DNA from 3 places in the Rhizobium sp. BK289 genome. Region 3 is predicted to be linked to each of the others. Evidence: predicted binding sites of a transcription regulator. Region 3 holds the regulator's gene; each other region holds the start of a gene.

Region 1 (4,262 bases), on a different contig from region 3:
GTGACGAGGCCGCGGCAGATTTCGCAGGCAACCGCCTATGTGGTCGACAAGGGCAACCATCGCCACTTCATGGAGAAGGAAATCTACGAGCAGCCGGAGGTCATTTCGCACGCGCTCAGCCAATATGTCGATTTCGCTAGCCACCGGGTACGCCCAAGCGCATCGGCGATCGATTTCGGCAATGTCTCGGGCCTGGCAATTTCCGCCTGCGGTACGGCTTATCTTGCCGGCTTGATCGGCAAATACTGGTTCGAGCGATATGCGCGCCTGCCGGTCGAAATCGACGTGGCCTCAGAATTCCGCTACCGCGAAATGCCTTTGTTGCCCTCGCAGGCGGCACTCTTCATCTCGCAATCCGGTGAAACGGCCGATACGCTTGCCTCGCTGCGCTATTGCCGGGATCACGGCCTCAAAATCGGTGCGGTCGTCAACGTCAAGGAATCGACCATCGCGCGCGAGTCCGATGCTGTATTTCCGATCATGGCCGGCCCCGAGATCGGCGTTGCCTCGACGAAAGCCTTCACCTGCCAGCTTGCCGTTCTTGCTTCGCTGGCGATCGGAGCGGGTATCGCTCGAGGTACCGTCAACGCTGCGCAGGAACAGGAAATGGTGCGCCATCTCGTCGAGATGCCGCGCATCATGGCCAATGTCCTGAATATCATCCAGCCGCAGATGGAAGGCCTGGCGCGCGAGATTTCGAAGTTCAAGGATGTGCTCTATCTCGGTCGCGGCACGAGCTTCCCGCTCGCCATGGAAGGCGCGCTGAAGCTGAAGGAAATCTCCTACATCCACGCCGAGGGATATGCGGCCGGCGAGCTGAAGCACGGTCCTATTGCCCTGATCGACGAGAATATGCCCGTCATCGTCATCGCGCCGCACGACCGCTTTTTCGACAAGACCGTTTCCAATATGCAGGAAGTGGCGGCACGTGGCGGTCGAATCATTTTCATCACCGATGAAGCGGGGGCAGCCGCCTCGACATTGCCGACGATGGCGACGATTGCGCTGCCGGTCGTCGATGAGATCATCGCTCCGATCATCTTCTCACTACCGATTCAGCTGCTTGCCTATCATACCGCGGTCTTCATGGGGACGGATGTCGATCAGCCGCGCAACCTCGCCAAATCGGTCACCGTGGAATAGGATTCTTTCCGTCGCACATTTGCCGTCACGTCGTCGTGAGCCTATCGTTTGTTCGGCTCGCAGACGCAGCTGGCGGGTTGTATGCCGCGCTGATTTCTGGCACGATTCGCTCACGGAGATGGTGGGGTGAATTTGCCGGATAGCGGTAGCGACGGAACGGAGTTTTCGAGCGGCGAATGACTGAAAAACTCATCAAAATGTCCGTAACCACGCGGGTCAGAAACAATTTCCTGGCCGGCCTGATTATATGCGCTCCGATCGCCATCACACTGTGGCTGACCTGGTCTGTCGTCCATTGGGCCGATAGCTGGGTTCGCCCCTATATTCCCGCGCGTTACGATCCCGAAAGCTATCTGAACTTCGCCGTTCCCGGTACCGGCCTGGTGATCGCGATGATCTTCATCACGATCGTCGGTTTTCTGGCCAAGAACCTGATCGGCCAGAGTATCGTCCGCTTCGGCGAGTCGATCGTCAATCGCGTGCCTTTGGTGCGGACCATCTACAAGAGCGTCAAGCAGATCTTCGAGACCGTGCTGAAGGAGCAGGGTACGTCGTTCAAGAAGGTGGGGCTGATCGAATATCCGAGCCCCGGTCTCTGGTCCATGGTGTTCATATCGACGGATGCCAAGGGTGAGATTGCTTCGAAATTCAATGCCATGGGTCAGGACATGGTGGCGGTCTTCCTGCCGCCGACACCCGTGCCAACGGCCGGCTTTCTGGTTTTCGTTCCACGCGAAAAGATCACGGTGCTCGACATGAGCCCGGAGGATGGCGCCAAGCTGCTGATATCTGGCGGCCTGGTTTCGCCCGAATACAAGGAAGAGCTGGTTGCGGCGAAGGGGCTGCCCAGGCCCGTTCCGATAAAATCCCTGACTTAGAGACGCTCCCGCTCCTGTCGTAGGTTGCCTGGCCTCGCGTATCGCGCGAGCTGTCATGTCCCTATCATATTGACGCCTTAGACCGTCGTACGGGACAGGCAATCGGATGCATCTCATCATCGAACGTGCGGAGTTTCGACCCGGGCTGTTGTTTCTCGACACGGCTCGAGAGAGGGCCGGAGATGGATCTCATTGTCTCCATAGATATTTTCATCGGAGGATATTGTCTTGAAATCTATGCGTTCCAAGAGCTTGCCGCTGTTGTCGGCTGTGCTTGCCACATTTGTTTTTTCTGCGCCGGTCGCGGCGCTTGCGGATAGTTCCATCGCGGTCCAGGGCGTGACGCTTGTCAACAAGGGACGTGTTGCGGTCGGCCGCATCCCCTCCAACCTGCGTGACAAGTTCGGCGAGACCTTCGGCTCCGGTTCAGGCATGTCGATCGATACCAAGAGCTGGGTTCGCAATGCCGACGGCACCTATAAGGGTTCGCTCTGGCTGCTGCCGGACCGCGGCTACAATGCTGTCGGCACGACCGACTATCGTCCGCGCCTGAACACGATCGACGTCACTTTGAGCCCGGTCGCGCCTGGCGCGACGCCGCCGGCCGGCAAGGAACAGGCAGGCGTCGACGCCAAGCTTTCCGACACCCTGCTTCTGAAGGATGACAAGGGCGCCGACACCACCGGCCTCGATCCGGCCAATGGCACCCGCAAGGCGGAGGGCGCGATGCCGCTGCTGCCCCAGGCGCCGAACGGCAAGATCTCGCTCGACACGGAAGCGATCGCACGGCTGCCCGACGGCACGATGTTCATCAGCGACGAATATGGTCCCTATATCTACCGCTTTGCCGCCGATGGCCGCATGATGTCCGCCACCCCTCCGCCAGCCGCCTTGCTGCCGATGCGCAACGGCGCTGTCAACTTCGCTTCCAACAACCCGGGTCCCGGTGAAACCGCTCCGGATCCGAAGGACCCGACGAGCGGCCGCCAGAACAACCAGGGTCTGGAAGGCATGTCGCTGACGCCGGACGGCAAGTTCCTGATCGCCGTGCTGCAGTCTGCAACGCGCCAGGATGGCGGCGATTCCAGCTCCACGCGCCAGAACACCCGCGCGCTGGTCTATGATGCTGCCGATCCGGCAAATCTGAAGCTGGTTCATGAATATGTCGTGCCGCTGCCGGTCTTCACGAATGACAAGGGCAAAACGGCTGTTGCCGCCCAGAGCGAAATCTATGCGCTCTCGCCGACAAGCTTCCTGATGCTGGCGCGCGACAGCAACAACGGTTACGGCGTAAAGGGCGACAAGTCGCTCTACCGCAGCATCGTCGCCGTCGACGTGTCGGCTGCGACCGACATCGCCGGCAGCAAGTTCGATGCCGATACGGCGGTCGCGCCCAAGGGTGTTCTTGACGCCTCGGTAAAGCCGGCCACGGTTAGCCAGTTCATCGATATCAACGACAGCGCCGATCTCGCTCGCTTCGGCCTTCATAATGGCGCGCCGAACGACCGCAACAACCTCTCGGAAAAATGGGAGGCCATGTCGCTCGTCAGCGTTCAGGATCCGAAGCTGCCGGACGATTACTTCCTGTTCGTCGCCAATGACAACGACTTCCTGACCCAGGATGGCTATCAGGTGGGCGCGGCCTACAAGGGTGACGGCGGGGGCGATGTAGACACCATGTTCCAGGTATTCCAGGTGACCATTCCCGGCCTCGCCGCAAAGTGATCTGACGAAATGCCGATGGGCGCGGCTAACGCGTCCATCCGCTTACCCCGCTCGCAGGAACCGGATCGCTTCGTCGCGACGGAAGAGATAGAGCAGGGTGCGTACCGCACTGCCACGCTCGCTGGTCAGCTCCGGATCGCGCTCGATGAGATAGGCTGCATCCTTGCGGGCGATTTCCAGAAGATCGGCATGGGCTTCCAGGCTGGCGATGCGGAAGCCTGGTGTGCCGGACTGACGCGTGCCGAGAAGCTCGCCTTCGCCCCGCAGCTTCAAATCCTCCTCGGCAATGCGGAAGCCGTCTTCCGTCTCGCGCATGATCGACAGCCGCGCATGTCCGGTTTCGCCGAGCGGCCCTTTGTAGAGCAGAATGCAGGTCGAGGCTTCGTCGCCACGTCCGACGCGGCCGCGTAGCTGATGCAGCTGCGCCAGGCCGAAGCGCTCGGCATGTTCGATGACCATGATGGTTGCGTCCGGCATGTCGACGCCCACTTCGACGACGGTCGTGGCGACCAGCAG
Region 2 (4,262 bases), on a different contig from region 3:
TGCGTTACCCCCAGTCTCTGCGCAATATCGGTCTGACGTGCCTCGCCGGCATGCTCTATCAGGTCGGCGATGAGCTCGACGTAATCTTCCATCAATTCCGTACGTCGATCGTCGCGGCTTTTCTGAAACGCCTCGGCATGTGTCTCCACTTCGGTGGAAGAAAGACGGCTTTCCGGGGCTGCAGGCTGTTTCATCAAGATGGCTCACCTTCGCAAGGCTAAGAAAGTGGTGAAGATACTTAGCCTCGCCTATAAATAAATCGCAAGCGCAATAAAACCCTCACGGCGGTATAATCACCGACAAATGAGGTCAGACTTCGCTCTCCGGTTCCGGGTGTTAAGCGCTGTTTCTATTTTGCGCCGATCAATGGAAGAGTTGAATGATCCAATAGGACAGCGCCGAGATCAGGGCCGCAGCCGGCAGCGTGATGACCCAGGCGATCACGATGTTGCCGGCAATGCCCCACCGTACGGCGGAGACTCGACGGGCGGCTCCGACACCGATGATGGCGCCCGTGATCGTGTGGGTCGTGGAAACCGGTATTCCGAACCAGGTCGCGGCAAAGAGCGTCAATGCGCCGCCGGTCTCCGCGCAAAAGCCCTGCATCGGGTTGAGGCGGGTAATTTTTGAACCCATCGTGTGCACGATCCGCCATCCTCCGAGCAGCGTGCCCAAAGCCATGGCCGACTGGCATGAGAGAACCACCCACAAGGGGACGTGGAAAGCGCCGCCGCCATATCCTTGGGAGTAAAGGAGTATCGCGATGATTCCCATGGTCTTCTGGGCATCATTGCCGCCGTGTCCGAGGGAATAGAGCGAGGCTGAGAAGAACTGCATGACGCGGAAGGTGCTGTCGACGGCAAACGGCGTCTGCCGGACGAAGAGCCATGTCACGGCAAGCACCAGAAACAACGCGAGCATGAAGCCGATGAGCGGCGACATGACGATCGCGCCCGCCGTCTTGAGGACGCCGAGCCAGACGATCGAACTGATGCCGACCTTGGCAAGGCCAGCGCCGATCAGTCCGCCGACCAGCGCATGCGACGAGCTTGACGGAATGCCGAATATCCAGGTGACGATGTTCCAGACGATTGCGCCCATAAGAGCGGAGAAGATGACCGATGCGTCGACGATTTTCGGGTCGATGATGCCCGTTCCAAGCGTCTCAGCGACGTGCAAGCCGAAGAACAGGAAGGCGATGAAATTGAAAAATGCGGCCCAGAGAACCGCATATTGCGGCCTCAGAACTCGGGTCGAGACGATGGTCGCGATGGAATTTGCTGCATCATGAAGGCCATTCAGGAAGTCGAAGAACAGCGCTGTGGCGATGATTGCCACCAGCAGCGGAAAGGCGAGCGAGGCCTCCATCAGACACTCTCGATCACGATGCCGTTGATCTCATTGGCGACGTCTTCGAAGCGGTCGACGACCTTTTCCAGCTCGCCATATATCTCGCTGCCGATGATGTAGGCCATGGCGTTGGAAGCGCCGTGTGTGCGGAAGAGATCCTTCAGGCCCTGTTCGTGCAGCTCATCGGCATAACCTTCGGCCTTGACGATCTCTTCCGTGATGGTCGCAAGCCGCGTGGCATTGGTGCCCATGCGATCCAGCAACGGCACCGCTTCGGCAACGAGATGTGCTGCCTTGACGATCACTTCGCCCATCTGCTGCATGAGGGGATCGAAGCTCTTCTGCTCGAACAGGCGTATGGTCTTGACCGTTTTGTGCATCATGTCGATGGCGTCGTCCATCGACATGATCAGATCCTTGATGTCGCCGCGATCAAAGGGGGTGATGAAGCTCTTGCGCACCGCAAGCAGCACGTCGCGCGTGATATCGTCGGCTTCATTTTCGAGCTCGACGATCCGCCGGCACTTTCCCTCGATGTCATTGCCGGAAAGCAGGGCGTTCAGCGCCTCGGCGGCACCCACGATCGTGCGCGAATGCTGCGCAAAGAGATCGAAGAATCGATCCTCGCGTGGCATGAGTTTGCGAAACCAGCCTAGCATCAAAGCTCCATGCGTCTATTGTCACGAAATCGTCATAATTGACAAAGTGCGGCTTGGAAAGGCTGGGAAGCATTATGTTTTCAGACCTTGCTGATGTTTATTGTGGACGCTGAGATGCCCGGCGTCGAGCCTCCATTCAAGGTGGACAGTTTTTTCGCCGCCGGATTACGCCGAAACGTGCTCGCGCAGGAGCGGCAGTAATTGGGTGCCCTGCCGTTCGATTTCCGAAAGATAGGGCGTGTCCGAGAGGACAAAATGCGTGATGCCCAGATCGCGATATTTGCGCAGCGAACGAGCAACATCCTCGGCCGAACCGACCAGCCAGGTGGTGCCTGCCCCTCCGCCGCCGAACTTGCCCGGTGCGGTGTAAAGATTGTCATCGAGCACCTCGCCGCGCGCGGCGAGATCGAACAGCCGCTTCTGGCCGACGGCGACCGATTGCCGATGATCGTTCCAGCGAACACCGTTGCCTTTGGCCATGTCGGCAACTTTCGCTTCGGCATCCGCCCAGGCCTGCTCCGTCGTGTCGCGAACCAGCGTCGTGATGCGCAGCCCGAACTGCAGTGGCGGGAGATCTCGATCGAGTTCTCTGCTCAAGGCCTTGAGCCGGCCGATCCTTTCACCGATGTCGGCGAGCGGCTCGCCCCAGAAAAGCTGAACATCGGCCTCCGTGGCGGAGACGCGCTCCGCTGCATCCGATGCACCGCCGAAATAGAGCTTGGGATGCAGGCGGTCACCGCGAGGCTGGATGCGTGGCGCGGCAGTGGAGTCGTTCACGCGAAAATGTTCGCCCTCATAGGAGACATTCTCTTCCGTCCAGAGTTTGCGGATGAGCCGCATGAACTCCTTGGTGCGGCCATAGCGATGCGCCTGGTCGCCTTCGCTATCGCCATAGGCGGCAAGATTGTCCTTGCCCGACACGATATTGACGCGCACGCGGCCGCCGCTCAGGTGATCCAGCGTGGCGGCAGCGGAGGCGAAATGCGCCGGCCGCCAGTAGCCGGGCCGGATCGCGATCAGCGGCTCGAAAGTGGTGGTGCGGGCGGCAAGTGCGGTCGCCACAGTGAAGGTGTCTGGACGGCCCCATCCGGTGCCGATCAGCGCTCCTTTCCAGCCGTGATCTTCGAGCGCCCTGGCATGACTGGTGAGCGTCTCCAGGCTATTGTGGTTTGCGACGGTGGAGTCGCCGCGATGACCCGGTTTGACGTCGTTGGGGATGTACCAGAGAAATTCGCAATTGCTGCTCATGCCTGTGCCTGTCAGTCTTCTGAATCCGCCGATGGGACTTGATGATGAGGAAAGCCGTGAGCGACATCGGCTCACGGCTGTCCATGGTTAAAGCTTGCCCTTCCAGGGAACGAGTACGGCTTCAAGGATGCGGACTGCGGCCGAAAAGGCGAATGCGCAGGCCGCGATGATGCCGATACCGACGAAGACGACGTCGGTGGCAAGGAATTGCGACGCCGACATGATCATAAAGCCGATGCCGCGGGTCGAAGCGATGAGCTCTGCCGCCACCAGCGTTCCCCAGCCGATGCCGAAGGCGATACGGACGCCGGTCAGGATTTCCGGCAGGGCCGAAGGCAGCACCACGGCGAGGAAGAGCTGCAGCCGGCTTGCGCCCAGCGACCGGGCGGCATTGACGCGTTCGAGCGGCAGCGAACGGACGCCAGCCTGCGCGGACAGGCAGATCGGGGCAAACATGGCGAGCACGAGGAGCGTGATCTTCGAGGTCTCGCCGATGCCGAGCCATATGATCATCAGCGGCAGATAGGAGAGGGGAGGCAAGGGCCAGTAGAATTCGATCGGCGTATCCAGAATTCCCTTTGCCCAGCGGCTGAGCCCCATCAGCAGGCCGACGGGAATGCCGACGATGATCGCGATGACCGCCGCGGCGACGATACGAAACAGGCTTGCCAATATATGCTCGGAAAGCGAAGCGCCGGCATAGCCGTCACGATAGACGACGCCGATCTGCGTCAATACCTCATCCGGGCGGGGCAGGAAGAGATGCGACACCAGGCCGAGCTTTGCGACCAGCCACCATAGCGCAAGACAAACGATTGCCGTTGCGATGCTGATGGTAACGGTAGGCTTCTCGCCGACCCCGAAACCTGGGATGCGAACCAGCTTTGGCCGCTCTTCCTTCCCGGACGCCGCGATCGTGCGCGTCTCGATGATATCGCTCATGCCGCGCTCCTGATGTTGTCAGCGTCGTGAAGAATGCTGCGAATTTCCTCGCGGAGATTGCCG
Region 3 (4,262 bases):
ATCGACCCCGCGGCCAAGCGGGCCACGGATCCGAAGGTGCTGATCGGTGCCAATTACCTTGTGCTGGTGCGGGACGCGCTGGTGAAAGCCCTGAGCATCGATCCCACCAATCGCGCGCTCGTCCGAGAGGCGACGGCGATGGTATCGGATAGCGCCAGGATCGCGTTGCGCGACAGGGTCGTCGCCAATCCCTCGATCATAGGGACGACGCAGAACGTCACCTTCCTTGCCAGCGCCAATATCGATTCCGCCAACAAGGGCCAGATCGATCTCACCGTCGACGAGAAGGATCGCAAGATATCCGACCGGCAGATTGCCTGGATGAAGCAACTCAGCGAAAGCGGCGCGCTTTATAAGGCGTTTAATACCGGTCTCTTTGTGGCCGGCAATTCCAGCCGCCCGGAAGCATCCGGCCTCGGCGTCGGGCTGATCGGCTCGCTCTACCTCATGCTGACCGTGCTCGCGCTTGCCTTGCCGGTTGGTGTTGCAGCCTCGATCTATCTGGAAGAGTTCGCGCCGAAGAACCGGCTGACGGATCTGATCGAGGTCAATATCAACAACCTCGCAGCGGTGCCCTCCATCGTCTACGGCCTGCTGGGCCTCTCGGTCTTCATCAACATGATGGGACTGCCGCGTTCGGCCTCGCTCGTCGGTGGGCTGGTGCTGAGCCTGATGACGCTGCCGATGATCATCATCGCGACGCGCTCGGCGCTGCGCGCCGTGCCGCCGTCCATCCGCAGCGCCGCGCTCGGCCTCGGCGCATCGCGCATGCAGGTGGTCTTCCATCATGTCCTGCCGCTCGCCATGCCGGGCATCCTGACGGGCACCATACTCGGGCTTGCTCATGCTCTCGGGGAGACGGCGCCGCTGCTCTTGATCGGCATGGTCGCCTTCGTCGCCAACTATCCGACATCGCCCCTCGATCCCTCGACGGCGCTGCCGGTGCAGATCTACATGTGGGCGAGCGAAGCCGAGCGTGCCTTCGTCGAAAGGACGTCCGGCGCCATCATCGTCCTACTTTTCTTCCTCGTCGCGATGAACATCGGCGCCATCCTGCTGCGCCGCCGCTTCGAGCGGCGCTGGTAAGGGAGGGCCGAGAAATGAACATGATGAGCGAAGCGGCAAGCGAAAGAGCCTTGGCCAAGAAGATGACCACGATCCCCTACAAGATGATCGGCCAGGACGTTTCGGTCTTCTACGGGGACAAGCGCGCGCTCTTCGACGTCAACCTGAAGATTCGCGCCAATACGGTGACGGCCCTCATCGGCCCTTCCGGCTGCGGCAAATCCACCTTCCTGCGCTGCCTCAACCGCATGAACGATACGATCGACACGTGCCGCGTCACCGGCAAGATTACGCTCGACGATCAGGACGTCTACGACAACAGCATCGATGTCGTGGAATTGCGCGCCCGCGTCGGCATGGTCTTCCAGAAGCCCAACCCGTTTCCGAAGTCGATCTACGAAAATGTCGCCTACGGGCCGCGCATCCATGGCCTGCATCGCTCCAAGGCCGATCTCGATCATATCGTCGAGACCAGCCTGCAGAAGGCGGGCCTGTGGGGCGAGGTCAAGGACAGGCTTCATGATGCTGGCACCAGCCTGTCGGGCGGTCAGCAGCAGCGTCTGTGCATTGCGCGCGCCGTTGCCGTCAGTCCGGAAGTCATCTTGATGGACGAGCCGTGCTCGGCGCTCGATCCGATCGCAACGGCGAAGGTCGAGGATCTCATTCACGAGCTGCGGGAAAACTTCACGATCGTCATCGTGACGCATTCCATGCAGCAGGCCGCCCGCGTTTCGCAGCGCACCGCAATGTTTCATCTCGGCCATCTGGTCGAGGAGAACGACACCGATAAAATGTTCACCAATCCCGACGATTACCGCACGCAGGATTACATCATGGGCCGTTTTGGTTGATGATATCAAGCGCGCGGCCCCTTTCACACAGTTCACCTTGAGGATAGAAAAATGGTCTCCACACACATTCTCTCTGCCTATGACGAAGACCTGAAGTTCCTGACGCGCCGTATTGCGGAAATGGGCGGCCTGGCCGAGCAGATGGTCAGCGACAGCGTACGCGCATTGGTCCAAAGCGATGCTGCCCTTGCGCAGAAGGTCATCTCCGACGACGTCGTTCTCGACCATGCCGAGCGCGAAGTCGGCGACAAGGCGATCGTCACCATCGCCCGCCGTCAGCCGATGGCAGCCGACCTTCGTGAAATCATGGGATCGATCCGCATCGCTTCCGATCTGGAGCGCGTCGGCGATCTCGGCAAGAACACCGCCAAGCGCGTCATCGCCGTGCAGGGCACCGGCGTTCCGCGCCGTCTCGCCCGCGGCATCGAACACCTTTCCGAATTGGCACTGAGCCAGCTCAAGGAAGTTCTGGATGTCTACGCCACCCGTTCGCCCGACAAGGCCGTATCGATCCGTGAGCGCGACGAGGAAATCGACGCCATGTACACCTCGCTCTTCCGCGAGATGCTGACCTACATGATGGAAGATCCGCGCAACATCACCACCTGCACGCATCTTCTCTTCTGCGCCAAGAACATCGAGCGCATCGGCGACCATGCCACCAACATCGCCGAGACGATCTATTACATGGCGACCGGCGCTCAGCCCGAAGGCGAGCGTCCGAAGGATGATACCGCCAATACCGTCGGCGCGGTGACGGAATAATCTGGAAGTGAAGAAAGGAGACCATAAGCGCATGGTTCCGAGAGTTGCTGTTGTAGAAGACGAGGAAGCGCTCAGCGTTCTGCTGCGCTACAATCTTGAGGCCGAAGGCTTCGAGGTCGACACGATCCTAAGAGGCGATGAGGCTGAGCTGCGTCTCCAGGAGCGCATCCCCGATCTCCTGATCCTCGACTGGATGCTCCCCGGCGTATCGGGCATAGAGCTCTGCCGCCGGCTGCGCATGCGGCCGGAGACGGAGCGCCTGCCGATCATCATGCTGACGGCCCGCGGCGAGGAAAGCGAGCGCGTGCGCGGGCTTTCGACCGGCGCGGACGACTATGTCGTCAAGCCGTTCTCGACGCCGGAGCTGATGGCCCGCGTCAAGGCGATGCTGCGGCGTGCCCGTCCGGAGGTGCTCTCCACGGTGCTGCGTTGCGGCGATATCGAGCTCGATCGCGAAACTCATCGCGTTCACCGCAAGAGCCGCGAAGTGCGGCTGGGGCCGACGGAATTCCGCCTGCTGGAATTCCTGATGTCCTCGCCCGGCCGCGTCTTCTCGCGCTCGCAGCTGCTCGACGGCGTCTGGGGTCACGATATCTATGTCGACGAACGCACGGTCGACGTCCATGTCGGCCGCCTGCGCAAGGCGCTCAATTTCTCCAATATGCAGGATGTCATCCGTACCGTTCGCGGCGCGGGCTATTCCATGGAAGCCTGAGCGGCTTGCCGCTCGGGTATCAACATTACAGCTCCACGCGTCTTTCAAGACGCGTTAAGGTCGCTGTAACATCTTGAAATGCTGCATAATTTTCTCTTAAATCGATTCCGGTTTAAGGAATTATGCAGGAGCGGCGGAAATAGAAAAACGGGCCTCGAGGGGCCTGTTGCTCTTTGTCTTGCTGTCACTTTCAGCCGTTGTTGCGCCGGCGGTCATGCACTGGCTGGTAGGCCATGCGCTGATGATAGGTGCAGTAGGGCGACGAATCCGGGCTGTCATTGCCGCAGAAGTGGAAATCGTCCTTCAGCGGATCGCCGACCGGCCATTTGCAGGTGCGCTCCGTCAGCTCCGTCAGGCCGAGGCGGCGGGAGATCGGAACGACGACGTTCGCAGCCGGGCGATACTGGATTTCGTTGACGGAATCGACCTCGATCTCTTCCTTCAGCATGGTTACGCCCTGCTGGCGGGTGACGACCGTCCGTGTTGCAACGCGCGATCCGTAGCTCGTGGCGCGGGGTGCTGCAGCACTGCGCTTCGGCGTGCGCGTCGCGGTTGCCGTGCCGCCGGCCTTCGCTCGGCCGGGAAGGTTCAGGCGATGTACCTTGCCGATAACGGCATTACGGCTCACGCCACCGAGCTGCGCAGCGATCTGGCTGGCGCTCAACCCTTCGGACCATAGCTTTTTCAGCTTCTCGACGCGTTCGTCTGTCCAATTCATGCCCTGTCTCCGCTGTCGCGTTTCCGATGGCAGAATCCCTCACCATTGCCTCGCATGGGAACGAGGCGCGAAACGCTCTAAAATTGTGGTGACTAGTTCCGCCGCATGCAGTCTAGCAATTGCTTTTTAACCTAGTGTGAGGCTGACT

What was found. The regulator PhoB, encoded in region 3, activates phosphate uptake and scavenging genes when phosphate is short. The targets are predictions, from matches to a motif close to TGTCATNNANCTGTCAT.
Region 1: FHT84_RS18720 (esterase-like activity of phytase family protein) is a predicted target of PhoB. The motif match lies at 2,073-2,089, and genes of this name have one in related genera.
Region 2: FHT84_RS02500 (DUF47 family protein) is a predicted target of PhoB. The motif match lies at 2,029-2,045, and genes of this name have one in related genera.

Annotation. Positions count from the first base shown of each region.
Region 1 covers NZ_JACHZO010000009.1:87,424-91,685, reverse strand. The annotation lists gene glmS (glutamine--fructose-6-phosphate transaminase (isomerizing)) at 1-1,143, shown strand, start outside; gene FHT84_RS18725 (DUF502 domain-containing protein) at 1,320-2,021, shown strand; gene FHT84_RS18720 (esterase-like activity of phytase family protein) at 2,250-3,746, shown strand; gene recG (ATP-dependent DNA helicase RecG) at 3,789-4,262, opposite strand, start outside.
Region 2 covers NZ_JACHZO010000001.1:539,484-543,745, forward strand. The annotation lists gene mntR (manganese-binding transcriptional regulator MntR) at 1-194, opposite strand, end outside; gene FHT84_RS02495 (inorganic phosphate transporter) at 364-1,368, opposite strand; gene FHT84_RS02500 (DUF47 family protein) at 1,368-2,009, opposite strand; gene FHT84_RS02505 (LLM class flavin-dependent oxidoreductase) at 2,175-3,257, opposite strand; gene FHT84_RS02510 (ABC transporter permease subunit) at 3,345-4,199, opposite strand; gene FHT84_RS02515 (ABC transporter ATP-binding protein) at 4,196-4,262, opposite strand, start outside.
Region 3 covers NZ_JACHZO010000005.1:290,057-294,318, forward strand. The annotation lists gene pstA (phosphate ABC transporter permease PstA) at 1-1,086, shown strand, start outside; gene pstB (phosphate ABC transporter ATP-binding protein PstB) at 1,101-1,916, shown strand; gene phoU (phosphate signaling complex protein PhoU) at 1,968-2,681, shown strand; gene phoB (phosphate regulon transcriptional regulator PhoB) at 2,713-3,396, shown strand; gene FHT84_RS12280 (GcrA family cell cycle regulator) at 3,587-4,114, opposite strand; gene FHT84_RS12285 (hypothetical protein) at 4,241-4,262, opposite strand, start outside.